3 regions of the Sinorhizobium sp. CCBAU 05631 genome follow, and region 1 is predicted to be linked to each of the others. Evidence: predicted binding sites of a transcription regulator. Region 1 holds the regulator's gene; each other region holds the start of a gene.

Region 1 (9,566 bases):
GGCCGCCGCGAAATGCCGAGCCAGTCACTCCACTTCGGCGGCTCCACGCGCCCCGTCCGCCCCCTCGTTGAAACGCTTGGATGACGAAGGCGCTTGGAATAGACTGGATACGCAAGTCACGAACGAGAGAGGAAACTCCATGAGTGTGCGTGTATCCGGTAAACATATGGAAATCGGCGAATCGTTTCGCTCGCGCATAGGCGAGCAGGTCCGCGAGGCCGTAACCAAATATTTCGACGGAGGATATTCAAGCCAGGTCACTGTGGAAAAATCCGGCTCACGCTTCAGCGCCGACTGCAAGCTTCATCTCGACACGGGCGTGGTCTTGCAGGCAAACGGTCAGGCGAATGAACCACAGCTGGCCTTCGACGCGGCTTCGGAGCGCATCGAAAAGAGGCTCCGGCGCTACAAGCGTAAGCTCAAGGACCATCATAACGGCAATGGTCAGAATGCTACCGAGGTGGCCTACAGGGTAATGGACTCGGTTCCTTTCGAGGACGAGGAAGTTCCCGATGATTACGCACCGACCATCGTCGCCGAAAGCACGAAGCAATTGAGGACAATGTCCGTCGCCAACGCCGTCATGGCGCTCGACATGACGGACGAGCCGGTGCTGATGTTTCGCACCCCCGGCAAGGAAGATCTGAACATCGTCTATCGGCGCAATGATGGAAACATTGGCTGGATCGACGCCGCCAATATCAAAGGATGAGGGGGTTCGGGGAATGCCGGCGCGGTCGGCCTTCCCCGCCGCTCCGATCGGCGGGCCAGGAAAATTCGTCTTTTCTGTGAATGCGACCCACCAGCCTAAAGATGGTTGGAGCCATTGCGGCAAATTTGTGTTGAAGTTGTCAGGCTCTGACCGGCAAACGAGGATAAAAGAATGGCATTGGCAGGCTTGCTGCACCAAAATGCGATCATCCCGGCCATGAGGGCCAACTCGAAAAAGCAACTCCTTCTGGAATTGGCAGCAAAAGCATCGAAGCTCACCGGTCTGCCGGAACGGGAGATTTTCGACGTCATCCTGCAGCGCGAACGCCTCGGCTCGACCGGCGTCGGCAACGGCATTGCCATCCCGCACGGAAAGCTCAGCAATCTTTCTTCGCTCGTCGGCATCTTCGCACGGCTTGAAACGCCGGTCGATTTCGAAGCCCTTGACGACCAGCCGGTGGACCTCGTCTTCCTTCTGCTCGCCCCGGAAGGCGCCGGCGCCGATCACCTCAAGGCGCTGTCGCGCATTGCGCGGGTGCTGCGCGACCATGACATGGTGACGCGCATCCGGGCGACCGATTCCGCCAGCGCCATCTATATGCTCCTCAATGAGGACACGACCTCGCACGCCGCGTAAAAGCGGCCGTAGTGGAGCGGGCCGGATTCACTTGCGCTTCGCTGACCGAGACCGATCGTGTTTCCGTCCGCGTCCGGATTGATCAAACAATTCAAGCGTTCCGCTGCTCTCGCCCACCCGAAAAGGGCTATCGACAGCTTCCCCGTCGTCAACAATAATCCACTCCGGCATTCGATCGGCGATGCGGGGAGGACGACATCATGACGGGCAGGCTTTCGGGCAAGGTCGCGTTGGTCAGTGGCGGCGCCGGCGGCTGCGGGCTGGCGGCCTCCGAGCTTTTCGCGCGCGAGGGCGCCAAGGTCGGCATCGTCGACCTGCCGAAGAGCAAAGGCGAGGAGGTTGCAGCCGCCATTCGCGCCCGGGGCGGTGAGGCCGTGTTCGCGGCCGCCGACGTCTCGGTCTCGGCCGACGTGAGTGCGGCGGTCCGCCCCGTCGAGGATGCCTTCGGCCCGATCACCGTCCTCTTCAATCATGCCGGCATTCTCGCCGTCGGACCCTTCCTCGAAACCGAAGAGGCGGAGTGGGACCGGCTGATGGCGGTGAACGTGAAGAGCATGTTCCTGATGACCAAGGCGGTGCTACCGGGCATGATCGGCGCCGGCGGCGGCAGCATCGTCTGCACCTCGTCGATCTCGGCAGTCGCGGCGACGCCGATGGAGGTGCTCTACGACACGACAAAGGGCGCCTGCCACATGTTCGCCCGGGCGATCGCCGTCGAGTTTCGCGACCGCGGCATTCGCTGCAACGCCGTCTGCCCGGGCTTCATCGCCACCGATCACGGCAAGCGCGAGCTCGCCGGCCTCACCAAACACGGCGTCGATGTGTCCGAAGCGGCAATCGCCGCCCAGCAGGGGAGGATGTGCGATCCGATGGAGGTCGCCAATGCCGCGCTGTTCCTGGCGAGCGACGAGGCGAGCTTCGTCAACGGCACGCATCTCTTCGTCGACAATTGTTTCACGGCCGTCTGAGGAGACAAGCATGCTGCAAGCGGGTGGTCATTGGCGCAACTGGGTCGGAAATCAGTCCTGCATCGTCCGTCACAGGGGCGTGCCGGAGAGCGAAGCGGAACTTGCCGAGATGGTGCGGGAAGCGACGTCCGCCGGTCTCAACGTTCGCTGCGCCGGCTCCGGCCATTCCTTCACACCGGTCGCGCTGACGAGCGGCCTGCATCTGACGCTGTCCGGCATGCAGGGCGTCACCCAAATCGACCAAGCACGCAAACGGATATCGGTCAGCGCCGGAACGACGATCAACCAGCTCGGCAAGGCGCTGAAACCGAACGGCCTGTCGCTCATCAACCAGGGTGACATCGACAGCCAGGCGCTCGCCGGCGCGCTCACCACCGGCACGCACGGCACCGGCGCGGCGCTCGGCAACATGGCGTCGCAGATCGTCGGCATGCGCCTGGTGCAGCCGGACGGCTCGATCCTCGTCGTCGACGAGACGACGCCGGATCTCCTGGAGGCCTCCCGCGTCTCCGTCGGCATGCTCGGCGTCATCTCGGAAATCACCCTTCAGGTGATGGACAGCTACAACCTTCATGAAAAGCTGTGGCGCTGCGACTTCGACGAATGCATGGAGCAGCATGACGAGCTCGCCGCGAAGCATCGCCATTTCGGCTTCTTCTGGTGCCCGGTTCCGGAAAGCCGCCATTGCTACTGTCTGCCGGATACATCATCCGTCTCGACGACGGAAAAGACCGCCGATGTCTGCGAAATGAAGGTGATCGACATCACCGAGCGCCCGCCGATGGACGGGGCCTTCGAGCGGATCGCCTATTCCTCGGAAATCTACCCGATCGAATATGTCCCGAACTTCCACGAACTCGAATATGCGGTGCCGGTCGCACACGGCAAGGAGGCCGTCCGCGCTGTGCGCCAGCTGATGCTCGAGAAGCACCCGACCTGCATCTACCCGATCGAATACCGCTTCACCGCTGGCGATTCCGGCTGGATCAGCCCATTCTTCGAGCAGGATTCGATCACGCTTTCGGTCTCCGGCGAACCGGGCACCGACTATTGGGACTATCTGAAGGACGTCGACACGATCCTGCGCCAATATGGCTCGCGCCCGCATTGGGGCAAGCTGCACTTCTTGGGCGCCGAAGACGTGACGGCGCTCTATCCGCGCTCCGGCGATTTCCGGGCGCTACGGGCGAAGGTCGATCCGGAGGGCCGCTTCCTGAACGACCATCTCCGGCAGCTTTTTGGGTAGGACCCCTGCGAGGTCGTTTGCAAGCAAGCAACGTCAAACGCCGCTTCACCTTACGCGGTCGCTCCAAACGCGGGTCGGAGGAATAGCTGCGGCACTGAGCCCGGGCAAGCAGCACACCAAAATATCAGACGCTCAATAACGACCCGTCGTACCAAACATCCTCATAGTTCCCGCTTATCAGAAATCGCCATCCGGGCGGCAAAGCAAGATACTTCTGAATCTCAGGATACCAACCAGCCAAATGCCGCACATGCAGTGGTTTAAAGAAATCCGTGTCCGCAGATAGCATTTCATCGGCCCATATATACCAGCCGGTGGTGTCGCCTTCGGGCGGATGACGCAAGCCATTTATGGGCGTTTTACCATCCCAGCCGTTCAGAGCAATCCCTACCTTCATCCCTGGTGGTGAAAGGTAGTAAGCCGTGCCGTATTTCGCGCAGATTTCTTTCTGCGCATTTTCGACTGCGTCGGTCAGGTCCAACCTCCTCCGCCCTCAGGCGGCAGGCGTCTCGCTTTCCGCGGCGGCGACCTTCGGGCCACCCTTGGCGACGCCGACCATGGCCGGGCGCAACACGCGCTCGCCGATCGTGTAGCCGGCCTGGACCACCTGGACGACCGTGTTGTTCGGAACCTCGGTGTTCGGAACCTCGAACATCGCCTGGTGGAAGTTCGGATCGAATTTCTGGCCGGTCGGGTCCAGCTGCTTGACGCCGTGGCGCTCGAGCGCCGCCAGCATGGAGCGCTCGGTCATCTCGACGCCTTCGATCAGCGCGGCGAGGCCGGCATCGGCGGATTCCCTTGCTTCGGCCGGAATGGCTTCCAGCGCGCGGCGCAGATTGTCGGAGACGGCCAGCATGTCGCGCGCAAAGCCGGCGACGGAATAAGACTTGGCGTCCTTCACCTCGCGCTCGGTGCGCCGGCGCAGATTGTCCATCTCGGCGGCGAGGCGAAGATATTTATCGCGCAGCTCCGCACTTTCAGCCTTGGCGAGCTCCAGCGGGTCCGGCGCAGCGGCAGAAGTCTCGGCCTCCGGCTTCTCCACCGCGTCCGGCGCGGCGGCCTTTGCAACCTCTTCCGGCGCTGCGGCCTCAGCTCCGTTCTTGTTCGTTTCGTCGGTCATGACGGTCTCCGAATGTCTTGTCTTTGGCGTGTTCGGCATCATCAAACCAGCGGAAGTCGCTTTGCTTGAACGTTCTGTTGCCTGGATTTGAAGCCGATATCGAGGTTTGAGCCCGAAAAATCAAGGGTCCAATCGGTCTATTCGTCCAAAAGGATTCGCTCAGCGCGACAGTCGCGACATGAGCTGGGCGGTGTAATCGACCATGGGCACGATCCGGGAGTAATTGAGCCGCGTCGGGCCGATGACGCCGACGGCGCCGACGATCCGGTCGTCGCTGTCGCGATAGGGTGCGACGATCAGCGACGATCCGGAGAGCGAAAACAGCTTGTTTTCCGAGCCGATGAAGATGCGCACGCCCGGACCGCTTTCGGCAAGATTGAGAAGCTCGATCAGGCTGTCCTTCTTTTCGAGATCGTCGAACAGCATGCGCAGCCGCTCGATGTCCTCGCTTCCTTCCAGGCCCTCGAGCAGGTTGGCACGTCCGCGCACGATCAGGCGCGCCGGCTTCTCGTCGCCCTCGCTGCCCGACCAGATCGCAAGGCCACGCTCGACCAGGTCCTGCGACAGCGCGTCGAGTTCGCCGCGCACGGTCTTCTTGACCTTTTCGAGCTGGGCGCGCAGTTCCGGAATGGTCTGCCCGGCAAGATGGGCATTGACGAAGTTCGCCGCCTCGGTGAGCTGCGCGCTGGTGACGCCCGCCGGCAGCTCGATGATGCGGTTCTCCACCTGGTCGTGATCGCCGACGAGGACCGCAAGCGCCTTGGTTGGCGCGAGCCGGATGAATTCGACGTGTTTCAGCACCGGATCGCTTTTGGTGGTGATGACGAGGCCGGCGCCGCGGGACATGCCGGAAAGCATCTGGCTTGCGTCAGTGAGAAGACTTTCGACCGGTTGGTCCCGCCGCACCTGCCGCTCGATCGAGGTCCGCTCCTCGGCGGAAAGGTTGCCGACCTGCATGAAAGCATCGACGAAGAAGCGCAGGCCTGTCTGGGTCGGCAAGCGGCCCGCACTGACATGCGGCGAATAAATGAGCCCCAGATCCTCGAGATCGCTCATCACGTTACGCACCGAGGCGGGCGACAGCGACATCGGCAGGAGGCGGGAGAGATTGCGTGAACCGAGCGGCTCGCCGCTTTCCAGATAGGTTTCCACGATGCGGCGGAAGATCTCGCCGGAGCGCTCGTCCAGCGTCGATGCGATCCCCTGCTTCTGAGGGTTGCGCAGTACCATGTCACTCCATGCAAACAACCGTTCGTGTCGCCGAAGAATATAGTGATCCGCCGGGGCAATGGCAAAAGGGAAAAATCACCGTCCCGGCCCGATATCAGGCGGTTCCCTTTGGGGGCGCCATGATCTAGAAGGCTGCTGAGAACACAGGAGTTGAAGATGCGGCCATCCGGCAGAAAAACCGACCAAATGCGCAAGGTTTCCTTCGAGCGCAATTTCTCCAAGCATGCGGAAGGGTCCTGTCTGGTGCGCTTCGGCGACACGCACGTGCTCTGTACCGCGAGTCTCGAAGAGAAGGTCCCCGCCTGGCTGCGCAACGGCGGCAAGGGATGGATCACGGCGGAATACGGGATGCTGCCGCGGGCGACCGGCGAGCGGATGAAACGCGAGGCCGCCGCCGGCAGACAGAGCGGCCGCACACAGGAGATCCAGCGGCTGATCGGCCGTTCGCTCCGGGCCGTCGTCGATCTGCCGGCGCTCGGCGAGCGGCAGATTTCGATCGACTGCGACGTGCTCCAGGCGGATGGCGGCACCCGAACCGCCTCGATCACCGGCGCCTGGATTGCCCTGCACGACTGCCTGAAATGGATGGAAGCGCGCAACATGATCAAGGTCGAGAGGGTGCTCAAGGACCATGTCGCCGCCATTTCCTGCGGCATCTTCGCCAACCAGGCGGTGGTCGATCTCGACTATCTGGAAGACTCGGCCGCTGAAACCGACGCCAATTTCGTCATGACGGGCAGCGGCGGTCTCGTCGAGATCCAGGGAACGGCGGAAGGAAAACCCTTCAGCGAGGAAGAGTTCGCAAGCCTGATGCAACTCGCCAAGGACGGCATCGCCGAGCTCGTGGCGCTGCAGAAGCAGGCGATCGCCGGCTAGCGGTAGGCGGGGCGCGCGCGCCCGCTTTGGCTGACAGAAGAGAGGATTGGCATTGGCTCCGGCTCTTGAAGGCATCCTCGAAACCGCACTCTATGCGCACGATCTGGATGCGGCCGAGGCATTCTACGGCAACGTGCTCGGACTGACGCGAATCACGCGGGCCGGCAACCGCCACGTCTTCTTCCGTTGCGGCGACGGCGTGCTGTTGATCTTCAATCCGGCGGAAACGGTGAAGCCACCCGCGGCCGGCGCGCTGCCCGTGCCGCCGCATGGCACGCAAGGCAACGGGCACATGTGCTTCCGTGTCGCGGCGCAGGCGCTCGATGCCTGGAAGGCGAAGCTGGAGGCGGCGGGAGTTGCAGTCGAGGCGGATGTCCGCTGGCCGAACGGCACCCGCTCCTTCTACTTCCGCGATCCGGCCGGAAACAGCCTTGAATGCGCGGAACCCGGCCTCTGGGCCATCGATTGATGACGCTTTGAACGTTTGGACGGAACGAAACTCGATGCGCAAACTCGTTGACAAGGCACTCGTGGTGGCAAGCCACAATGCCGGCAAGATCCGCGAAATCCGTGACCTGATCGGACCGCTCGGCTTCGAGGCAAGATCGGCCGCCGATCTCAATTTCATCGAGCCGGACGAGACCGGCACGACCTTCGAGGAGAACGCGACGATCAAGGCGCTCGCCTCTGCCAAAGCCTCCGGCCTGCCGGCACTTTCGGACGATTCGGGCCTTGCCATCGATGCGCTCGGCGGCGCTCCCGGCGTCTACACCGCCAATTGGGCGGAACGCGACGACGGCAGCCGCGACTTCGCGATGGCCATGGAAAAGGTCGAAAAAGAGCTCAGGGAGAAAGGTGCGACGGAGCCGGGCGAGCGTACCGCCCGCTTCGTCTCGGTGCTCTGCCTTGCTTGGCCGGACGGGCATGTCGAGCTCTTTCGCGGCGAAGTCGAAGGCTACGTCGTCTGGCCGCCGCGCGGCACGAGCGGCTTCGGCTATGATCCGGTCTTCCAGCCCAAGGGCTACGCCACCACGTTCGGAGAAATGAGCGCCGAAGAGAAGCACGGCTGGAAGCCGGGCGACGCGGACGCGCTCTCGCATCGCGCCCGCGCCTTCAAGCTGTTTGCCGAGACCTGCCTCGGCGCCTGAGAACGAGAATGATCCAGACGGCCCCGCTTTCGGCAATCGGTGACGGCATGGACCCGGGCTTCGGCGTCTATGTACACTGGCCGTTCTGTGCCGCCAAATGCCCCTATTGCGACTTCAACAGCCATGTGCGCCACCAGCCGGTGGACCAGCCGCGCTTCGTCGCCGCATTTCTACAGGAGATGGCGGCGGTGCGGGCGCTGTCAGGCCCGAGAACGGTGACCAGCATTTTCATGGGCGGCGGCACGCCGTCGCTGATGGACCCGGCGACCGTCGCCGCGATCCTCGACGGCACAGCGAAGCACTGGCATGTGCCGGATGGCATAGAGATCACCATGGAGGCCAACCCCTCGAGCGTCGAGGCGACACGCTTCCACGGCTATCGTTCTGCCGGCGTCAACCGTGTGTCCCTCGGCGTCCAGGCGCTGAACGACCGCGACCTGAAATTCCTAGGCCGGCTGCATAATGTCGAGGATGCGCTGAAAGCGGTGCGGCTGGCGCGCGAAATCTTCCCGCGCATGTCCTTCGACCTGATCTATGCGCGGCCGGACCAGACAGTCGACGAATGGGAGCGCGAGCTGAAGGAGGCGGTTTCCTACGCCGTCGATCATCTGTCGCTCTACCAGCTCACCATCGAAGAAGGCACGCCCTTCTTCGGGCTGCACAAGGCCGGCAAGCTGATCGTTCCGGATGGCGAACAATCGGCGGTGCTTTACGAGGCGACCCAGGAGATCACGGCGGCGATCGGCATGCCGGCCTACGAGGTCTCCAACCATGCCCGGCCGGGGGCGGAAAGCCGGCACAACCTCACCTATTGGCGCTATGGCGACTATGCGGGGATCGGACCCGGCGCCCACGGGCGGCTTACGGTTGGCGGCAGCAAGATCGCGACCGCAACGGAACGGAACCCGGAGGCGTGGCTGCGCCTCGTCGAAGAACGCGGCGAAGGCATCACCGAACAGGAGCCGCTCGACCTCGAAGCCCAGGCCGACGAATTGCTGCTGATGGGCTTGAGGCTTCGGGAAGGCGTCGATCTTGCCCGCTGGCAGAGCCTCTCCGGCCGGGATCCGGATCCGGAGCGCGAACAGTTCCTCATCGATCACGGCTTCGTCGAGCGGCTCGGCAATTCACGCCTGCGCTGCACGCCGGCCGGCATGCTGATCCTCGATGCGGTGGTCGCCGACCTCGCCTGCTGACGGCTGGGAGGAAACGGAGCGCGGATTGCCCCTCTCCTCGCATGCGGCGCAGGCGGGGAGAGGGGACTGATGGCGACGCGGCATAGCCCTTCGCCCCGCCTAAGGCGGATGACGTCAGCTCTTCTTCACCGGCGCGACTATTCCCCAGGTGATGCCAAAGGGATCGCGCAGCTGACCGTAATGGTCGCCCCAGAAGGCGATCTCCAGCGGCATCGTCACCTCCGCCCCCGCCGCGACGGCCCGCTCCCACCAGAAATGGGCGTCGTCGACGAGGAGGTGCAGCACAAACCCCTCTGGCGCCTTCCAGGGAATGCCGAACTCCGGGAAGGGGTCGTTCAGCATCAGCGCGCCGCCGTTGATCGTCAGATGGCAATGGATGAGGCGCTTGCCGTCCTCGGCATATTTTCGGTCCTCCTCCTTGGCGGCAAAGGCGCGGG
Region 2 (9,566 bases), 490 kb from region 1:
ACTTCTCCTGCTTCTACTCGCCCGAGGATCGTGCGGCGAACCTGCCGGGGCGCGCCTTGCGCATCGCCCTTGACGCCGGGAAATATGAAACCGAGGGCTGGCGCTACCGGAAGGATGGCACCCGCTTCTGGGCGCATGTGGTGATCGACCCGATCATCGGCGAGGACGGCGAGCACGCCGGCTTCATCAAGATCGCCAAGGACATCACCAAGCAGAAGGAGGATGCCGATCGGATCGCCGAGGTGAGCAAGAATCTCGACATCGCGCTCGAAAACATGAGCCAAGGCATTTGTCTCTTCGATCGTGCCGACCGCCTGCTGCTTTCGAATCGGCGCTGCCTCGAGATCTTCGATCTGCCTGAATCGATGGCCGGCAAGGGCATGACCTTCCGGGAAGTCCTCAATCGTGCATTTGACCGCACCTATGCGGATCCGGTGGTCGCGGAGGCGAAGGCGAACGAGGCCTATCAGAGGCATAGGCTGGACATCGTGGCGAAGGGCGGCGGCGACCTGGTCGAAAAATTGTCGAACGGACGCTCGATCCTGTCCAAGCACCGCACGCTTCCCGATGGCGGTTGGGTCTCCACCTATGAGGACATCACCGAGCGGCTCGACTCCGAGGAGCAGATTTCCTTCCTCGCGCGTCACGACAGCCTGACCGGGCTGCCCAACCGATTGCAGTTCAACAGCCATCTCGACGAGGAACTCGACGCGGCCGTCTGGTTTTCGCGCAAGGTGGCGGTCGTCGGCATGGATCTCGACAAGTTCAAGGAAGTCAACGACCTGCACGGACATGCGGCTGGCGACTTCGTACTGGTGACGATCGCGCAGCGGATGAAGGAACACCTGCAAGAGGGCGAATTCGTCGCCCGCTTCGGCGGAGACGAGTTCGCTGCGGTCAAGCGCTTCGAAGACCTGTCTGAACTCAATGACTTCCTGCGGCGGATCGAGCGGTGCCTGCATGAGGAGATGCGCTTCGGCGATTTCGAGCTGAAATCCGGCGGCAGCATGGGTGTGGCCATCTACCCGCAGGATGCGGAAACCGCCGACACGCTGATCAACAACGCCGACCTCGCGATGTATCGGGCGAAGGCGGCGCTCAATCAGACGATCTGCTTCTACGAGGTCTCGATGGACGAGGCTGCACGCGGCCGCCGGGCGCTGGCGAACGATCTCTGGGAAGCGGTTGAGAAGAACCAGCTGGCACTGCACTACCAGGTGCAGAAATCAGTGACGAGCGGAGAGGTGATCGGCTACGAAGTGCTGCTGCGCTGGAACCATCCGGAACGCGGCATGGTATCGCCAGGCGAATTCATCCCGCTCGCCGAGGAATGCGGCGCCATTCTGCCGATCGGCGAATGGGTGTTGCGCGAGGCCTGCCGTGAAGCGGCGACCTGGGACAGCCAGCACAAGATCGCCGTGAACCTCTCGCCGGTGCAGCTGGCAAATGGCGACGTCGTCAGCCTCGTCCATGCGATCCTCGTCGAAACCGGGCTCGACCCGAAACGGCTCGAGCTCGAGATTACCGAATCGACGATTATCGACGACAAGCAGCGCGCGCTGTTGACGCTGCGCGAGATCAAGGCGCTTGGCGTGACGATCGCCATCGACGATTTCGGCACGGGTTACTCCTCGCTGGAGACATTGCGGTCGTTCCCCTTCGACAAGATCAAGCTCGACAAGAGCTTCATGTCCGAGGTCGAAGGCAGCCCCCAGGCAAAGGCGATTATTCGCGCCATCCTCGCCCTCGGCCACAGCCTCCAGGTACCGGTGCTCGCCGAAGGGGTGGAAACCCAGAAGCAGCTCGACATTCTCATTGCCGAAGGCTGCGACGAGGCGCAGGGCTATCTCCTCGGGCGGCCGGCGCCGATCGGTTCCGTCGTTGGGGTCAGGACCGAGGCCGCCTGACGCGTTCGGCAAACGGCGAAAGCGGGAGAGTGGGATTGGTACCCCTTCTGCCCTGCCGGGCATCTCCCCCATAAGGAGGGAGATTGGCTGGAAAACGCCGCTCTGCCCCACGCCCAGCGTGCCTATGCCGAAATAAAGGGACCCGCAAAGTCCATGTAAGGATATTTGATGGCGGGACATTGCCACTTGCCGATCTCCACCCTTGTGGGGGAGATGCCCGGCAGGGCAGAGGGGGTGCCTCCGACCGTAGCAAGGATTCCACAAGAGGCGCAGCTCCAATGCAAGCCATTCGGCGCTGGCATGAAGTCGTCGGCTTGCCGCCGAGTGTGAACGCCCGGTGGTGCCCGGCGGCGCTTGCCGAGCGAGGCGAATGGCATGAAGGAATCCTCGCCGACGAAATCGTGAAAAGCAAAAAGGGCGGCTCGAGAGCCGCCCTTCCGATCCGGATGGATCACCTGCGCTAAGGCTGTCGCCTTATCACATCATGTCCATTCCGCCCATTCCGCCCATGCCGCCCGGCATGGCCGGAGCGTCCTTCTTCGGCAGCTCGGCGATCATGGCTTCGGTGGTGACGAGCAGGCCCGCAACCGAGGCTGCGTCCTGGAGAGCGGTGCGGACGACCTTGACCGGGTCGATGATGCCCATGGCGATCATGTCGCCATACTCGCCGGTCTGAGCGTTGTAGCCGAAGTCGTCGGTGTTCTTCTCGAGGATCTTGCCGACAACGATCGAGGCTTCATCGCCAGCGTTCTCCGCGATCTGGCGGGCCGGAGCCTGCAGAGCGCGACGAACGATGTTGATACCGGCGTCCTGATCGTCGTTTTCACCCTTGACGGTGATCTTGACGGAAGAGCGCAGCAGGGCAACACCGCCACCCGGTACGATGCCTTCCTGAACGGCAGCGCGCGTCGCGTTGAGGGCGTCGTCGATGCGGTCCTTCTTTTCCTTCACTTCGACTTCCGTCGCACCGCCGACGCGAATAACGGCAACGCCGCCAGCGAGCTTGGCAAGGCGCTCCTGCAGCTTCTCACGGTCGTAGTCGGAAGTGGTTTCTTCGATCTGGGCCTTGATCTGGGCAACGCGGCCTTCGATGTCGACCTTCTGGCCGGCGCCGTCGACGATCGTCGTGTTTTCCTTGGAGATCGAGACCTTCTTCGCACGGCCGAGCATGTCGAGCGTGACGTTTTCGAGCTTGATGCCAAGGTCTTCGGAGATCACCGTGCCGCCCGTCAGGATGGCGATGTCTTCGAGCATGGCCTTGCGGCGGTCGCCGAAGCCCGGAGCCTTGACGGCAGCGATCTTCAGGCCGCCACGCAGCTTGTTGACGACGAGCGTTGCAAGAGCTTCGCCTTCGACGTCTTCAGCGATGATGAGGAGCGGCTTGCCGGTCTGAACGACGGCTTCGAGAACCGGGAGCATCGCCTGAAGATTGGAGAGCTTCTTCTCGTGCAGGAGAATGAAAGCGTCTTCGAGGTCTGCGACCATCTTTTCCGGGTTGGTGACGAAGTAGGGCGACAGGTAGCCGCGGTCGAACTGCATGCCTTCGACGACCTCGAGTTCGGTCTCGGCGGTCTTGGCCTCTTCAACCGTGATGACGCCTTCGTTGCCGACCTTCTGCATCGCTTCAGCGATGTCGAGGCCGATCTGCTTTTCGCCGTTTGCCGAGATCGTGCCGACCTGGGCGACTTCTGCCGAGGTGTTGATCTTCTTGGCTTTGGCGAGCAGGTCCTTGACGACTTCGGTGACGGCGAGGTCGATGCCGCGCTTCAGGTCCATCGGGTTCATGCCGGCAGCAACGGCCTTGGCGCCTTCGCGAACGATCGCCTGGGCGAGAACGGTTGCGGTCGTGGTGCCGTCACCGGCGATGTCGTTGGTCTTCGAAGCGACTTCGCGGACCATCTGGGCGCCCATGTTCTCGAACTTGTCTTCGAGTTCGATTTCCTTGGCGACCGAAACGCCGTCCTTGGTGATGCGCGGAGCGCCGAAGGACTTGTCGATAACGACGTTGCGGCCCTTCGGGCCGAGCGTCACCTTGACCGCATCGGCGAGGATGTCGACGCCGCGCAGCATCTTTTCGCGCGCGGTACGGCCGAACTTGACTTCTTTAGCTGCCATTTTTGAAAGCTCCTGGTTTCGAAGTTCCGGGACGCACCCGGTTTCAAATTACGGAAGTTGGGGTTGCGGGCCGATCAGCCGATGATGCCCATGATGTCGGCTTCCTTCATGATCAGAAGGTCTTCGCCGTTGATCTTGACTTCGGTGCCGGACCACTTGCCGAACAGGACGCGGTCACCAGCCTTGACGTCGAGCGGAACAACCTTGCCGCTTTCGTCACGGGCACCCGAACCGACAGCCACGATTTCGCCTTCTTGCGGCTTTTCCTTCGCGGTGTCCGGAATGATGATGCCGCCCTTGGTCTTTTCCTCAGACTCGACGCGGCGGACGACAACGCGGTCGTGCAGCGGACGGAAGTTGGTGCTTGCCATTGTCTAATCCCTCGATCAAATGACATTGCGGATCGTTCATCGATCCGGTGGATGGGTGTTAGCACTCCTGCTTAAAGAGTGCTAGCGCCGCCGAGATAAGGCTGGCTACCGAACGAGTCAAGGATCGGCTTCGAGATTTTTTTGCCGGCCGCGAGCGTTGACATGAAATGCCGTTTTTTGTTTGATGGATCTATGGGGTAAGCGAATGCCCCACGAGGCGTCATGCTGGAATTTCGCGTCCAACAGCTATCAAGGACGTCGTATCATGGCCTCGTTCAACTCCATCTCTCCTGAAAAACTTGCCCGGCTGGTCGGCACGCCGAAAGCTCCCGTCCTCATCGATGTTCGCGATGAGGACGATTTCACCGCCGATCCCCATCTCGTACCGTCGTCGTTCCACCGGACGCACGCCGATGCGCCCAAATGGGCGGACGAATACAAAGGACAGTGGGTCGTCGCGCTCTGCAAGCACGGCGGCAAGCTCAGCGAAGGCGTTGCCGCATGGCTTCGGCACGCCGGCGCGTCTGCGGAAATATTGGAAGGCGGTCTCGAAGCGTGGCGCGAGGCGGGTCTGCCTCTCGTCCCGGTGGCGAGCCTGCCGAATGCCGACCCTTCGGGCGGCTCGGTGTGGGTGACGCGATCCCGGCCGAAGATCGACCGCATCGCCTGCCCATGGCTGATCCGCCGCTTCGTCGATCCGCGCGCCAGGTTCCTCTACGTCTCGCCGGCCGAGGTCGAGGCGGTCGGCGAACGCTTCGACGCAACGCCGTTCGACATCGAAGGCGTGTTCTGGAGCCACCGCGGCGACGATTGCACCTTCGACACGATGGTCAAGGAATTCCGCCTTTCCTTTCCCGCGCTCGAGCACGTCGCCCGGATCGTCCGCGGTGCCGACACGGACAGGCATGAGCTCGAACCGCAAGCGGCCGGCCTGCTGGCAGTGTCGCTTGGTCTCTCGCGCATGTATGCCGACGACCTCGAACAGCTAGAGGCAGGCATGACCCTTTATGACGCGCTCTACCGCTGGGCGCGCGATGCGAGAGAGGAGAAGCACGACTGGCTATCGCACGGCGGAAAGGGGAAGCGGACGTGAACGAACAAACATCGGCGAGCCTCGCGCCCGCCCATCCGGCCTTTGCCGAAGCGGCGAAGGTCTGGGCGAGGATCGGTCTGTTGAGCTTCGGCGGGCCGGCCGGACAGATTGCGCTCATGCACCGGGAACTCGTCGAGGAGCGCCGCTGGATCTCGGAGAGCCGCTTCCTGCACGCGCTCAACTATTGCATGCTGCTGCCCGGCCCAGAGGCGCAACAACTCGCCATCTATATCGGCTGGCTCCTACACGGCGTCCGCGGCGGGGTGGTGGCGGGCACGCTCTTCGTGATGCCGGGCTTTTTTGTCATCCTGGGCCTCTCGTCCGCCTATGCCCTGTTCCAGGAGACCAATTGGCTTGCGAGCCTCTTCTTCGGCCTTAAGGCCGCGGTGCTGGCGATCGTCATCGAGGCGCTGATCCGGCTTTCCCGCCGGGCGCTGAAAACCGGCTTCGATCGATGGCTCGCCATCCTGGCGTTCCTGGCGCTCTTCGTTTTCGCCGTGCCCTTTCCGCTGGTGGTCCTCGCGGCCGGCGTCGCGGGCTATGTCGCTGCCCGCCATGCGCCGGCGCGGCGAGCGGCCGCGCATCAAGCGAAGGCTCCCGATCTTCCCTCCGTTATCGGCGCCGATTACCCCCACGGAAAGCCAAGCTGGGGGAGGGCGGCGGCAGTCATTGCCGTATGGGGCGCCCTCTGGCTGGCGCCCTTCCTCCTGATCGCGGCCATCATCGGCGGACCGAATGTCTACACAGACATCGGCCTCTTCTTTTCGCAGATGGCGGTCGTCACTTTCGGCGGCGCCTATGCCGTTCTTGCCTATGTCGCACAGCAGGCGGTCGAGACCTATCACTGGCTGCGCCCCGGGGAGATGGTCGATGGCCTGGCGCTGGCGGAGACGACGCCGGGACCGCTGGTGCTTGTGCTCGCCTTCGTCGGCTTCATGGGGGCGTACCGTGCGCCGATCGGTGTCGATGCGCTGACGTCGGGCGTGCTTGGCGCGACGCTTGCGACTTGGGTGACCTTCGTTCCGTGCTTTCTCTGGATCTTTCTCGGCGCGCCCTATGTCGAGCGGCTGCGCGCCAATGCGGCGCTCTCCGGTGCCCTGTCGGCGATCTCGGCGGCGGTCGCCGGCGTTATCCTCAACCTCGCCGTCTGGTTCGGCCTTCATGTCCTCTTTGGCCGCGTCGAGCGATTGGAGAGCGGCCCGCTCTCGCTTCCCTATCCGGATCCGGCGACGCTTCACCCTGCTGCTCTTTTCTTGACCGTCATTGCGGCCGTTTCGCTTTTCTGGTGGAAGCGCGGCATTTTCCAGACGCTCGCGATCTGTGCGGTGGCCGGCTGGTTGCTGATGCTTGTCTGATTGGCGGCATTTGTCGCCGCCTATCTTGGGAACTGCGGCGTTTTTCTGTAGGCGAGGCTTGTATTCTTGGTCCTTCCTTGCGATGTCAGCCGGGAAGCCGAGTTTGTAGGAAGCCAGGATGGCCGTCAGGATCAACAGTTTTCGGGAAATCGCCAGCCGATACGACGTGGTGCTTTGCGATGTCTGGGGCGTGCTTCACAATGGCGTTCAGGCCTTCGCCTCCGCCTGCGAGGCGCTTGCCGAGGCACGCGCTCAAGGGGTGACGGTCGTCCTCATCACCAATTCGCCGCGGCCGCATCCGAGTGTCAAGGTGCAGATCCGCGGCCTCGGCGTTCCCGATGAAGCCTATGACCGGATCGTCACCTCTGGCGACGTCACGCGGGCATTGATCGCCTCGGCCGAGAAGCGGATTTTCTTCATCGGCGCCGATCGCGATCTGCCCTTGCTCGAAGGATTGGGCACCGAGATCGTTTCGGCGGAAGAGGCCGAGACGATCGTCTGCGCTGGCTTCTACGACGACGAGACCGAAACCCCCGAACACTACCGCGCCACGCTGAGCGGGCTTGCCAATCGGAAAATCCCGTTCATCTGTGCCAATCCCGATCTCGTCGTGGAACGCGGCCATCGGCTGATCCCCTGTGCGGGCGCAATCGCCAAGCTCTACGAGGAACTCGGCGGCGAGGCGCGCATTGCCGGCAAGCCCTACAAGGCGATCTACCGTGCCGCGCTGTCCGAAGCGAAGGTGGTGAGAGGTGCCTTCGATCTCGCGCGGGTCATCGCCGTGGGCGACGGCATGCCGACCGACGTGAAGGGGGCGCAGGACGCCGGTTTCGATTTGCTCTATATCAGCGCCGGCATCCACGCGCTGGAATACATGCACGAAAGCCGCACCGACGAGGCGAAGCTTGCCGCCTTCCTGAAAAAGGAAGGGGCGACGCCGAAGTGCTGGATGCCCCGGCTCGCCTGACAGGGAGACGGCAATGACGGTTTTTCATCGCAACGAGACCCGTGATCCGCTTCCCGAGCGCCTCCACGGCGGCGTGATCGCGATCGGCAATTTCGACGGCGTCCACCGGGGCCATCAGTCGGTGCTGAACCGCGCGCTCGACGAGGCAAAGGGCAGGGGCGTTCCCGGCCTTGTGCTGACCTTCGAACCGCATCCGCGCACCGTCTTCCGGCCCGACCAGCCCGTCTTCCGCCTGACGCCTGCGCCGCTGAAGGCTCGCATCCTCGAGGGGATGGGTTTCGGCGCGGTGATCGAATATCCCTTCGACCGGACCTTCTCCGAGCTTTCGGCGTCCGATTTTATCCATCGCATTCTCCGCGAATGGCTGCACGCATCGCACGTCGTCACCGGTTTCGATTTTCATTTCGGCAAGGGACGCGAGGGCGGCCCGGCCTTCCTGATGGCGGCGGGCGCCCAGGAAGGCTTCGGCGTGACGCTGGTCGATGCCTTCCGCGACGAGAACGCCGCGGTCATTTCCTCGAGCTTCATCCGTTCCTTGCTTGCCGAAGGCGACGTCGCGCATGCCGCCGGCCTGCTCGGCTACCGCTACACGGTCGAAGCGGAGGTGATCGGCGGCAAGAAGCTCGGGCGCACGCTCGGCTATCCGACCGCCAACATGCGCCTGCCGGCCGAAGTCGAACTCAGGAGCGGCATTTATGCGGTGCGGTTCCGCCGCTGGGATGGTTCGCTTTACGACGGGGTTGCAAGCTTCGGCCGCCGCCCGACCATCGACAGCGACGGTGAAGCGCTGCTGGAGACCTTCGTGTTCGACTTCTCCGGCGACCTTTACGGCGAGGTCTGCGCCGTCTCCTTTTTCGGCCACCTTCGCGACGAAGTGAAGTTCGACGGGCTCGAGCCCCTGATGGTGCAGATGAGGGAGGACGAGAAGGAGGCGCGCGCCCTTCTTTCCGGCGTGCGGCCCTTGAGCGACATCGACCGCCATATCAATTTCGTCTGAAGCGGCGGGTGCACCGGGCCTAAAGAATCGCGCCCTGCTGCGCTCGCGGACCTTTTCAAAAGGGCGAAAACGCCTTAAACAACCGGCCATTATGATCAGGCATCGTCGATTGACCATCGATCAGCGAATTATTGGCCCGGCTTTCCGCGCGCGCTAGAGCGTGCCGGGAGGTCCGGGATTTCGGCGTTTCACGCCCTTCCAGTCATCTTCGAGAGACCGAACCCTTCCGCCTGCGTGACAATCCGCGCGGAAAAGACGAATGCAAAAGACCATGACAGAGACCGCTGAAAAGATCGACTACTCCTCGACGCTCTACCTGCCGCAGACCGAATTTCCGATGCGCGCCGGCCTCCCGCAGAAGGAGCCGGAATTCGTTGCCCGCTGGCAGAAGATGGAGCTCTACAAGAAGCTTCGCGCCTCCGCTGCCGGCCGCGACAAGTTCGTGCTGCATGACGGCCCGCCCTATGCGAACGGCAACATCCATATCGGCCATGCGCTCAACAAGATCCTCAAGGATGTCATCAACCGCTCGTTCCAGATGCGCGGCTTCGACGCCAATTACGTCCCGGGCTGGGACTGCCACGGCCTGCCGATCGAATGGAAGATCGAGGAGAAATATCGCGAGAAGGGCCGCAACAAGGACGACGTCCCGGTCAACGAGTTCCGCAAGGAATGCCGTGATTTCGCCAGCGGCTGGATCCAGGTGCAGACCGAGGAATTCAAGCGCCTCGGCATCGAAGGCGACTTCGACAATCCCTACA
Region 3 (9,566 bases), 880 kb from region 1:
TAGATTTCCATATTCTCGGCGACCAGCCGCGGCACCGTGCCGAGCCCGCCTGCGACCCGCATCGAGCTGATATTGGCGTGGGGCGGCAGCGCCCCCTCGAACATGCGCGGATCGAGCTCGTAAGGTTCGCGGTTGACGTCGAGAAAGGCACGCGGGAAATGGGCCCTCAGCAGCGGCGCTCCAAGGAGCGTGGCGCTTTGGAAGAGTTCGTCGACGAAGTGATCCTCGGACCGCCGAATCGAATGCGCATCGAGCCGCGACTGATCGAGAAAGGATTGGGGATAGTAGCGCCCGCTATGCGGTGAGTTGAACACGAGGGGGATCCGCTGGCTCGCGGGTTCCAAGACCTCGAACACGTCCCACTCGGCCACTTCCCCCATCTGAACCCTTTTACCATATGCGGATCTTGCTGTTTTGATCATGTTGCCAGTTGGCCGCCTCTGTGTCCATAGTGGCCTCCCGTCGGTTCCGGGGGTTGACCCCTGCCGTTCACCGGATATTTACGCTGTTGCGGTTTGCTAGGCTGCCGCATCCCACAAGCATCGAAAAGAAGTAGCCACGGCCGAATTCATGACTGCGAAAATCCTCCTTGCCGAAGACGACAACGACATGCGCCGCTTCCTCGTGAAGGCGTTGGAAAAGGCCGGCTACAAGGTCCTGTCCTACGACAACGGCGCCAGCGCCTATGACCGGCTGCGCGAAGAGCCCTTTTCGCTGCTGCTGACCGATATCGTTATGCCCGAGATGGACGGCATCGAACTCGCCCGCCGGGCGACCGAGCTCGACCCGGACCTGAAGGTCATGTTCATCACCGGCTTTGCCGCCGTCGCGCTCAATCCCGACTCGAAGGCCCCAAAGGACGCCAAGGTCCTTTCGAAGCCCTTCCACCTTCGCGACCTCGTCGACGAGGTCAACAAGATGCTGGCTGCCTGAGACCCCCCAAGCGGTTTCCCTATCTGTCAAAACGGCTGGCCAAGCCGATCTGCTTGATCGGCTTCCGCTTGCGCTTTGCCCCGCCAGAATTCGCAAGCCGCGCGTCACGCTGCGCGTTCCTCCGGCAGCAACCTCTGCTATTTCAATCATTTAGCTGCCCGATGCGCCCGCAGCGGGCTAAAGGCCGAACGCGCGCCCATCGAAGTCCCGCCCCACCGGCACCTTCGAACTTTCTGTCAAAAAACCTTCGAAAAGCCTATTGACGCGCACGCCGGTTTTATGGTCTATGCGCCGCATCGGATGGGCGTGTAGCTCAGCGGGAGAGCACTACGTTGACATCGTAGGGGTCACAAGTTCGATCCTTGTCACGCCCACCATCCTTTTCAAGGGCTTAGCGGTCCCGCTGAGCCCTTTGTCGTTTCTGGTGGCTAATGGCGCCAAGTTGCGGGCGGCGACGCGCCGAGCAGCCATCATGCCCTGACCTCCTGACGCTGGAAGACGACGTAGGCCAAAGTGAAGAGCAGGATCATCGCAGCGACTAGTCCCGAGAGCTGCGGCCATACGACCAGCAGGCTTTGCACGGTCGGTAGCGGTGCGCTGGCAATCGCGCCTTGGACTTGATCGAAGAACAAGGGACCACCGAGCGCGCCGCGGGGTTCAACAGCATTCCGGTGATTTCCCCGTAAAGCGTCTGAGGCGAGAACCTGCTGATGGCCTACTGCGTTTCGAGCTGTGTCACCACCGTCATCGGCTCGAGCGGATCGATGGGAGCCAGCGCGCCTGCAAACAGCGGCGCGATCATGTCCCAGAACACCGCAAGCACCAGCCAGACCGACAGGGCGGCCAACGCCGAGGTCGCCGGCGAGCGGATCAAGGTCGAGAAGGCGATCGCCAGCGCCATCCAGACACCGGCGTAGGCAAGCGTCGCGGCGAGATAGGCGGCACCCCGCACGATGTCGGCGGCCGACGGGGCAGACCGAGGAACAGGATGCCGAGGCCTGTCATGAGCAGCCAGAGCGTCAGCAGCGCGATTGCGATAACAAGCAAGCCACCGAGGAACTTTACGAACAAAACCGCATCGCGGTAGATCGGCTGCGCCAGGAGCCGGCTTATTGTCCGCCAGGCGTATTCGCCGTTGACTGCGTCGAAACCCAGCGCGATCGCCACCAGCGGCAACAGAAAGCCAAGCAAGGCGGCGAAGGATGGAAGCGGCTCGCACGCCTCAGTCAACAGCTTCAGGAACAGGAAAGGATCCTCGGCTGTGGTTGCGGTTATGCGCCCAATCGCACCATAGACGGCGCCGATCGCGGTCAGCAGCACGAGCAGCATGATCAGATGCATCCGCGCGCTGGTCATATGATCGGCCGCTTCCTTGAAGGCAATCGTTGCCGCGCCCTTGAAGGGTGAGCCTTCACGCGTCATGGACAACCTCCCGGAAATACCGATTGTAGGCCTGGTCAAGCCGCGCCCGACGCAGGTCCAAATTCTTCAGGGAACCACCAGCATCGACGACGAGGCGGGCGAGCTCCGGGCGAACATCGCGGTCGCTTTCGACCAGCCAATGGCCGTGGCGACCGGGTGCGATCGACTTCACGCCCTCGGCCGACGTGCCCAGTTCGGTAAGGTCGATACCATCGGCCTCGACATCGATGATGAAAGCGCCTCCCCCGATCTTGTCGGCAAGCTCTTCGATGGTGCCGAGGAATCCAATCCGGCCGTTGCTGAACAACGCAATGCGATCGCAGACCGTTTGCACCACGTTGAGCATGTGCTGTCATGCCGTCGCGGCTCAGCGCTCCTCATCTCGTTCCCCTTCAACGTTCGACATTCACGCGCGCGGCGGCCGCTTAACCGATCACCAGGAACAGTTTTGAGCCGCCGCGAAACAGATCGAGCGCAATCGCGCCGCCGGCGTCCTTCAACGCCGCGGCGAGCTCCGCCACGGTGGCGACGGGCTTTCGATTAACGGCAACGATCACGTCGCCGGCGCGCAAACCCGATCGCCCCGCTGCGCTTCCTCCTTCAATGCTGGAGACAACCACATTACCAGCCGCATCCTCGAACTGCGCGCCCTGCAGGGGAGGGGGCGTTGCATCGGCCTCAGCATTTGCCTCGGCCGGCTCAATGCGCATTGTCACCCTTTTTGCGAGCCCGATCGCGCAGATATTCGATCTCGACCTGTGATCCGACCTGAGCCAAACCGATCCGATTGCGGAGATCTGCCGAGCCGGTGATTTTGCGATTGTTGACGGCGATGATGACATCGCCAGCTTGAAGCCCGGCACTCGCTGCCGGCGAATTCTGCTCAATGCTTCCGACAACGGCGCCGGAAGTCTCCTCTATGCTGAGCGCCTCGGCTAGGTCCGGCGTGAGGTCCTGAATGGAAACGCCGATCCGGCCGCGCCGCACTTCGCCATGCTCGATCAGTTGCTGCATCACGGCGGAGGCCATCGCGATCGGAACCGCAAAGCCGATGCCGACGTTGCCGCCGGCCGGCGCGATGATGGCGGTGTTGACGCCGACCAGCCGACCATCGGCAGTCACCAGTGCCCCTCCCGAATTGCCGGGATTAATCGAGGCGTCGGTCTGGATGAAATCCTCATAACCCTCGACATTGATGCCGCCACGCCCAAGAGCGCTGACAATGCCGGAGGTTGCGGTCTGACCCAGTCCGAACGGGTTGCCGATCGCGACAACGGAGTCGCCGACCCGGAGAGCATTGGAATCGCCCAAGGGCAGCGCCGTCAGCTTTTCAGCCTCGATCTTCAGCAAAGCAATATCGGTTGCCTGATCGCTGCCCACCAGTTCAGCGGTGAAGCGACGGCGGTCCTTCAGCGTCACCGCAATCTCGCCGGCGTCGGCGACGACGTGGTGGTTGGTGAGGATATAGCCATTTTCGGCGTCAACGATGACGCCGGAACCGGCGCTCAGCCGCTGCTGCTGCTCAGGCAGGTTGAAATAGCGGCGGAAAAACGGATCATTATACAGAGGGTTGGTTTCGGCAGGTGTGCGAGACCTCACAGCAATGTTGACGACCGCCGGCGTGATCTCTTCCAGGACGTCAGCGAGCGACCGTTGAGTGCTTGATGAAAGGGCGGCCTGCGGCTGCGCCGCCGGCAGCGGCCCAGAAACCATAACGAGAACGAGTGCGGCGAATACGCCAACAAATTTCGACGAACGCGTGGTCGTTTTTGGCCCCGATTTTGTTAGATCCTCCTTCGGAGCGGGCTGACGGGCCTCGGGTCCGGCCTCCTTGGAGCCGATCTCGGGCTCCTGCCGCCCTGCTGCAAACCGATGTTCGAACGCTTCACCCATCGAGGGGCAAGCCATGGTTCGATGGGTCCGCGCCCCTGAGGCGCGAACCCATCGCTTCCGTCAGAAGTCCATACCTCCAGGCGGCATCGGCGGAACCGGCGCCTCCTTCTTCGGCTTCTCGGCGACCATTGCCTCGGTGGTAATCAGCAGCCCGGCGACCGAAGCGGCGTCCTGCAGCGCGGTTCGAACGACTTTGACCGGATCGATCACACCCTGCTCGTAAAGGTCACCGAACTCGTTGGTCTGGGCGTTCCAGCCATAGCCAAATTCGGATTTCTCGCGCAGCTTGCCGACGATTATCGAGCCTTCCGCACCCGCGTTCTCGGCGATCTGGCGCACCGGCGCTTCGATCGCACGGCGCACGATCTCGATGCCATGCCTCTGATCGGCGTTCTCGGTCTGAACGCCGTCCAGGGCCTTGACGGCTCGCAGCAAAGCGACGCCACCGCCGGGCAGCACGCCCTCCTCGACAGCCGCCCGCGTTGCATGCATTGCGTCATCGACGCGGTCCTTGCGTTCCTTGACTTCGACCTCGGTCGAGCCCCCCACGCGGATCACGGCAACACCGCCGGCGAGCTTGGCGAGACGCTCCTGCAGCTTCTCGCGATCATAGTCCGAGGTGGTCTCCTCGATCTGCGCCTTGAACTGGGCGACGCGACCCTGGATCTCCGTCTTCGAACCAGCGCCGTCGACGATGGTCGTGTTTTCCTTCTCGACAACCACCTTCTTGGCGCGGCCGAGCATTTCGAGCGTGACGTTCTCGAGCTTGATGCCGAGATCCTCGGAGATCGCAGTACCGCCGGTCAGAATGGCGATGTCCTCGAGCATGGCCTTGCGGCGGTCGCCAAAACCAGGCGCTTTCACTGCAGCGACCTTCAGGCCGCCACGCAGCTTGTTGACGACGAGCGTGGCGAGCGCTTCACCCTCGACGTCCTCGGCGATAATCAGCAGCGGTTTGCCGGATTGAACGACAGATTCGAGAACCGGAAGCAGCGCCTGCAGATTGGACAGCTTCTTCTCGTGGATGAGCACATAGGGCTCCTCCAGCTCGACGCGCATCTTTTCGGGATTGGTCACGAAATAGGGCGAGAGGTAACCGCGGTCGAACTGCATGCCCTCCACGACTTCGAGCTCCGTGACCGCGGTCTTGGCTTCTTCGACCGTGATCACTCCTTCGTTGCCGACCTTTTCCATCGCTTCTGCGAGGAAGCGGCCAATCTCCGTGTCGCCATTGGCCGAGATGGTGCCGACCTGGGCGATCTCATCGTTTCTGGTGACTTTGCGGGCATTGCTGCGCAGCTCCTCGACCACAGCCTCCACCGCCTTGTCGACGCCACGCTTGAGGTCCATCGGGTTCATTCCCGAGGCCACGGCTTTCGCTCCCTCCTTGACGATCGCCTGGGCGAGAACCGTTGCCGTGGTGGTGCCGTCGCCGGCGATGTCACTGGTCTTTGATGCCACTTCGCGCACCATCTGGGCGCCCATGTTCTCGAACTTGTCCTCAAGCTCGATCTCCTTGGCGACGGTGACGCCGTCCTTGGTGATCCGTGGAGCGCCGAACGATTTGTCGAGCACCACATTGCGACCCTTCGGGCCCAACGTCACCTTCACCGCATTGGCGAGAATGTCGACGCCGCGAAGCATCTTCTCGCGGGCTTCCGTATGGAATCTCACTTCCTTGGCAGCCATTTTTTCTACTCCTCCAATTGGCCCGGCTCTCAGGCGGCCTTCTTCGCCGAGGCTTCGTTCTCGATCACGCCCATGACGTCGGATTCCTTCATGATCAGAAGCTCCTCACCATTGAGCTTGATTTCTGTACCGGACCATTTACCGAACAGGATGCGATCGCCGGCTTTGACGTCGAGCTCGACGAGCTTGCCGCTGTCATCGCGTGCGCCCGGGCCGACGGCGATGACCTCGCCTTCCTGCGGCTTTTCCTTCGCCGTATCGGGGATGATGATGCCGCCGGCCGTCTTTTCCTCGGCTACAATGCGGCGGACCAGGATGCGGTCATGCAGGGGACGGAACGTCATGTCGCTCACCTCGTGGACAAACAGATTTCTTAGAAGCTCCTCCGCGCCGCATCCGGCTCGAATCCGACGCGGGACGCACGATGTTTGGCATCGCGCCAATCGATCTGGTTTCTGATTTTTCGAGTTTCAAGAGGGCGGCGCAATTTTTTAGCACTCGATCCATGTGAGTGCTAATCCCATGAATTTATAGCTTCATTTCCCGCCACCCCCCTTGACGTAACGCGGTGGGCTCCCCAACTCATTTCTGCCGACGCGCTATTGGGGTCGGCCTGGTCAGGGAGCGCCGAGCTTCTTGGCGCTTCCTCGTATCTATGTTGCTCTACGGAGGATGTAGCTATGAGAACAAGCCTCGACTTTACCCCCTTCTACAGGTCGAGCATCGGCTTCGATCGCATGTTCGATCTGCTGGAAAACGCCAGTCTGAACGCTGAAAACTGGCCGCCCTACAACATCGTGAAACTTGGCGAAGATTCCTACCGAATCGAAATCGCGGTAGCGGGATTTGCCGAAGACGACCTGACGATCACCCATGAGGCGAACATGCTCATGGTCAACGGCGCCAAGTCCAAGGATGAGGAGGCACAGTACCTCCATCAGGGGCTCGCCGTACGGCCGTTCGCGCGTAAATTCGAACTCGCCGATCATGTCTTTGTCGAGGGCGCAAAGCTCGAAAACGGGTTGCTTGTCATTAATCTCAGGAGGGAGATCCCTGAGGAGATGAAGCCACATCGGATCACCATCCAAACCGAAGTGACCAAGCCCGCTTCGAAGCAGATCGAAGGCGACAAGGCAGCCTAAACCGGCGCGCGCCGCTCGAGCCTCGGCTGTTTTCGAAGGCGAGGGCCGGGAGAGAGCGCAAAAAAGGAGTGAACGAAACCGAAGAAAGGATGAAGCCATGAATGTACGTGACCTGATCCCCTGGGATCGTAGCAGCAGCCAGGTTCCAAGCGCCTTTCGCGGCGATGACCTAGATCCGTTCCTTTCGCTGCACCGCAATGTAAACCGGCTGTTTGACGACGTCTTCCGCGGTTTTGGCCAGCCCTCGTTGTTCGGTGCTGCGACGTCCTTCAATGGCTCGTGGCCGACAGTGGAGATCGAGGAGAACGACAACGAGATCCGCGTGACAGCGGAGGTGCCGGGGATTGATCCAGACGATGTCGAGGTGCTGCTGGACGATGGTGTGCTAACGCTTCGCGGCGAGAAGAAATCGGAAACGGAGGACAATGGCCGCCGGTTCACAGAGCGCTACTACGGGCGCTTCGAACGGCGGCTGGCTCTTGGTGGCCAGGTCGATGAGAATAAGGTCGCCGCAACGTTCAGGAACGGCCTGCTCTCGGTGACACTGCCTAAGACCGTGAAGGCGCGAGCCAACGTCAAGCGGATCAGCATCGATAAAGCCAAATAGTACCGTCGCCGCCGGCCGGGTCGATTGCCCGGCCGGCTATTCTGGTGACGACAACCTATCTCATGACGGGACGCCGTTCTCGACAGGAAAGCTCTCGTAGCGATGATCGGAAATTCGCGGAGCAGATCGGCGACAGCCAGCATCCGGCGGCTGAGGACCGGCTACAACCAAACAGTGACCCTGTAGCACGCATCTTTCGTCCGTCACGTTCCGTGAAGACGTCAGCGCGCCTCTCAAGGCGACCTTGGCCGCTGGTGTTCGAACGGAAAGACCCGCCGGTCATCGACTATCTCATCGGCTATACCGGAGGGAGTGACACGCTGTCTCAGGTCGAACTTCCCATCCCGCGAGGCCGCCATTGTCTATGCGGAAAGACAGAAACTTAACTACATCGTCGTGGACGACAGGAGCCGCTAGTTTGAGGGGAGCAGTAACCGGCTGTGGCCGAAGCGCCGTACCTTTCAGTAGCGGCGCGTGTCGCGAATTGCAGCAGGGCGAGACGATCAACCAGAGCCCGACCCACGAATGAAGCTTGTTGACGCTGTTCCGCGTGCTGCGCACGCTGCGTAAGACGATCTTGGGCAAATTAATCTTCAAGACGGACTTGATTACTCGTTTGGACGGACGTGAACTTCCGGACATTCCCGGGAGCGAGGCGAGACGGTAGTCGCGGGGTTAGGCAATCCTTACGACAGGGCCATTCAGAACTTGGTGACGGGTCGCATGGGTTGCTGCTCGATAGGTCGGGGCCTGGAAGCGTGCCCCGACTCCAGCCTTTTGGCAAGCGAGTGTTGACCGCCAGCACCGGGTTTCGCGCCGAACATTGCATCCGCGCTCGCTGCCATGCCCGCATCTCGGCAGGCGTCAATGAACGCTTCGCGCGCGATGGCCACTGGAGTCATTCGGTTCAGAGCACGGCGGCACGTTTGAACGGCTCGACTGTATTTTCCACCTCGATGGAGGGCCAGGTCCTCTTCGAGAAAATCAAGCGCATCGTTGACGCAGGCGAAGACCTGCGGGGTCCCGTCCTTTTTGCGAACGATGACGGGCGTCATCCAAACCAGTTCCGGGTTAAGCATGATGTCCTCCTTTCGCATTCACACCGGATGAAAAAGAAGTGCAGAAAATATCGGCGCCAACAGATCGGATTTCAAGGCTTCTAACGCTTTCCCGAGTTGACCAACCATCCGAGCAGCTGGCTCGCCATCTGGTCCCCTCGAAACATTTCGGCTGCCTTTTTCCATAGGGCTTTACAGTCGGAGCGCGATCAGTTTGTGGAGCGTCCTTCGGGATTATTTCTCGCGGACACATTAGCTTTGTGTTCGATGGGCGCAGACGGAGTCTGGCTCCGTCGAGGTGGGATATGGACTGTCCGAACCGTGGGGTTTCGCTCGACGGGCTTGGGCGCAATCCTCACGTTTCGGCAGCGATTCCCGAGAGGCGGTGGCCTGCTCGGGCCTTTTTCGTGCCCGAGCTTTGCCCAAGTTGCGCTGTTCTCCTACGAGGATGCTTCGCGATTCTTTACGAGGCTCGATCGAGAAAAGTCGACCTTTTGCAGCCGAACAGCATTGTTGACATCGTAAGGGTCACAATCCTTTCACGCCCGCCTTCTCTTGCGACCGATTGCAGCCGATCAGCGCTTGTTGCAGCCGCTGTCACGAGATCGTCACGGTCCTCGGGTAGGAAAGATGCACCTCGCCGTTGACCACGGATGGACTGGCAAAGGCGAGAGGTGATGAGGAAGGTCGGGCGAGCCCGGCCTTTTCTGTTGCAACCGGTTCTGCCATCGGCGGGGGCTAAAGCCTGACGATATCGTCGACCCAATATTCCACTTGATAGCGAACGGAATTGGCCTGCTGCTTTGCTTCGCGCCAGGCCGC

What was found. Region 1 encodes HrcA, which represses chaperone genes, less so after heat shock. Its sites were predicted from a motif close to GTTAGCACTCNCNNNNNGNGAGTGCTAAC; they were not measured.
Region 2: groES (co-chaperone GroES) is a predicted target of HrcA. The motif match lies at 4,451-4,479, and genes of this name have one in related genera.
Region 3: SS05631_RS15430 (co-chaperone GroES) is a predicted target of HrcA. The motif match lies at 6,428-6,456, and genes of this name have one in related genera.

Annotation. Positions count from the first base shown of each region.
Region 1 covers NZ_CP023063.1:4,450-14,015, reverse strand. Annotated here, with positions in the region: gene raiA (ribosome-associated translation inhibitor RaiA) at 140-712, shown strand; gene ptsN (PTS IIA-like nitrogen regulatory protein PtsN) at 884-1,348, shown strand; gene SS05631_RS00070 (SDR family NAD(P)-dependent oxidoreductase) at 1,549-2,316, shown strand; gene SS05631_RS00065 (D-arabinono-1,4-lactone oxidase) at 2,327-3,562, shown strand; gene SS05631_RS00060 (hypothetical protein) at 3,687-4,043, opposite strand; gene grpE (nucleotide exchange factor GrpE) at 4,056-4,682, opposite strand; gene hrcA (heat-inducible transcriptional repressor HrcA) at 4,842-5,912, opposite strand; gene rph (ribonuclease PH) at 6,069-6,788, shown strand; gene SS05631_RS00040 (VOC family protein) at 6,841-7,257, shown strand; gene rdgB (RdgB/HAM1 family non-canonical purine NTP pyrophosphatase) at 7,292-7,936, shown strand; gene hemW (radical SAM family heme chaperone HemW) at 7,948-9,129, shown strand; gene SS05631_RS00025 (nuclear transport factor 2 family protein) at 9,244-9,566, opposite strand, start outside.
Region 2 covers NZ_CP023063.1:491,704-501,269, forward strand. Annotated here, with positions in the region: gene SS05631_RS02305 (EAL domain-containing protein) at 1-1,907, shown strand, start outside; gene groL (chaperonin GroEL) at 2,385-4,022, opposite strand; gene groES (co-chaperone GroES) at 4,097-4,393, opposite strand; gene SS05631_RS02330 (sulfurtransferase/chromate resistance protein) at 4,659-5,486, shown strand; gene chrA (chromate efflux transporter) at 5,483-6,841, shown strand; gene SS05631_RS02340 (TIGR01459 family HAD-type hydrolase) at 6,960-7,808, shown strand; gene SS05631_RS02345 (bifunctional riboflavin kinase/FAD synthetase) at 7,822-8,805, shown strand; gene ileS (isoleucine--tRNA ligase) at 9,077-9,566, shown strand, end outside.
Region 3 covers NZ_CP023063.1:3,139,924-3,149,489, forward strand. Annotated here, with positions in the region: gene SS05631_RS15390 (N-formylglutamate amidohydrolase) at 1-380, opposite strand, end outside; gene cpdR1 (response regulator CpdR1) at 571-933, shown strand; tRNA gene SS05631_RS15400 (tRNA-Val) at 1,236-1,310, shown strand; gene SS05631_RS31935 (hypothetical protein) at 1,404-1,565, opposite strand; gene SS05631_RS32520 (ABC transporter permease subunit) at 1,649-1,834, opposite strand; gene SS05631_RS31940 (ABC transporter permease subunit) at 1,804-2,289, opposite strand; gene SS05631_RS15410 (hypothetical protein) at 2,345-2,701, opposite strand; partial or broken gene SS05631_RS15420 (Do family serine endopeptidase) at 2,781-4,068, opposite strand; gene groL (chaperonin GroEL) at 4,309-5,937, opposite strand; gene SS05631_RS15430 (co-chaperone GroES) at 5,967-6,281, opposite strand; gene SS05631_RS15435 (Hsp20 family protein) at 6,618-7,079, shown strand; gene SS05631_RS15440 (Hsp20/alpha crystallin family protein) at 7,177-7,686, shown strand; gene SS05631_RS15450 (DUF982 domain-containing protein) at 8,388-8,783, opposite strand; gene SS05631_RS15455 (hypothetical protein) at 9,483-9,566, opposite strand, start outside.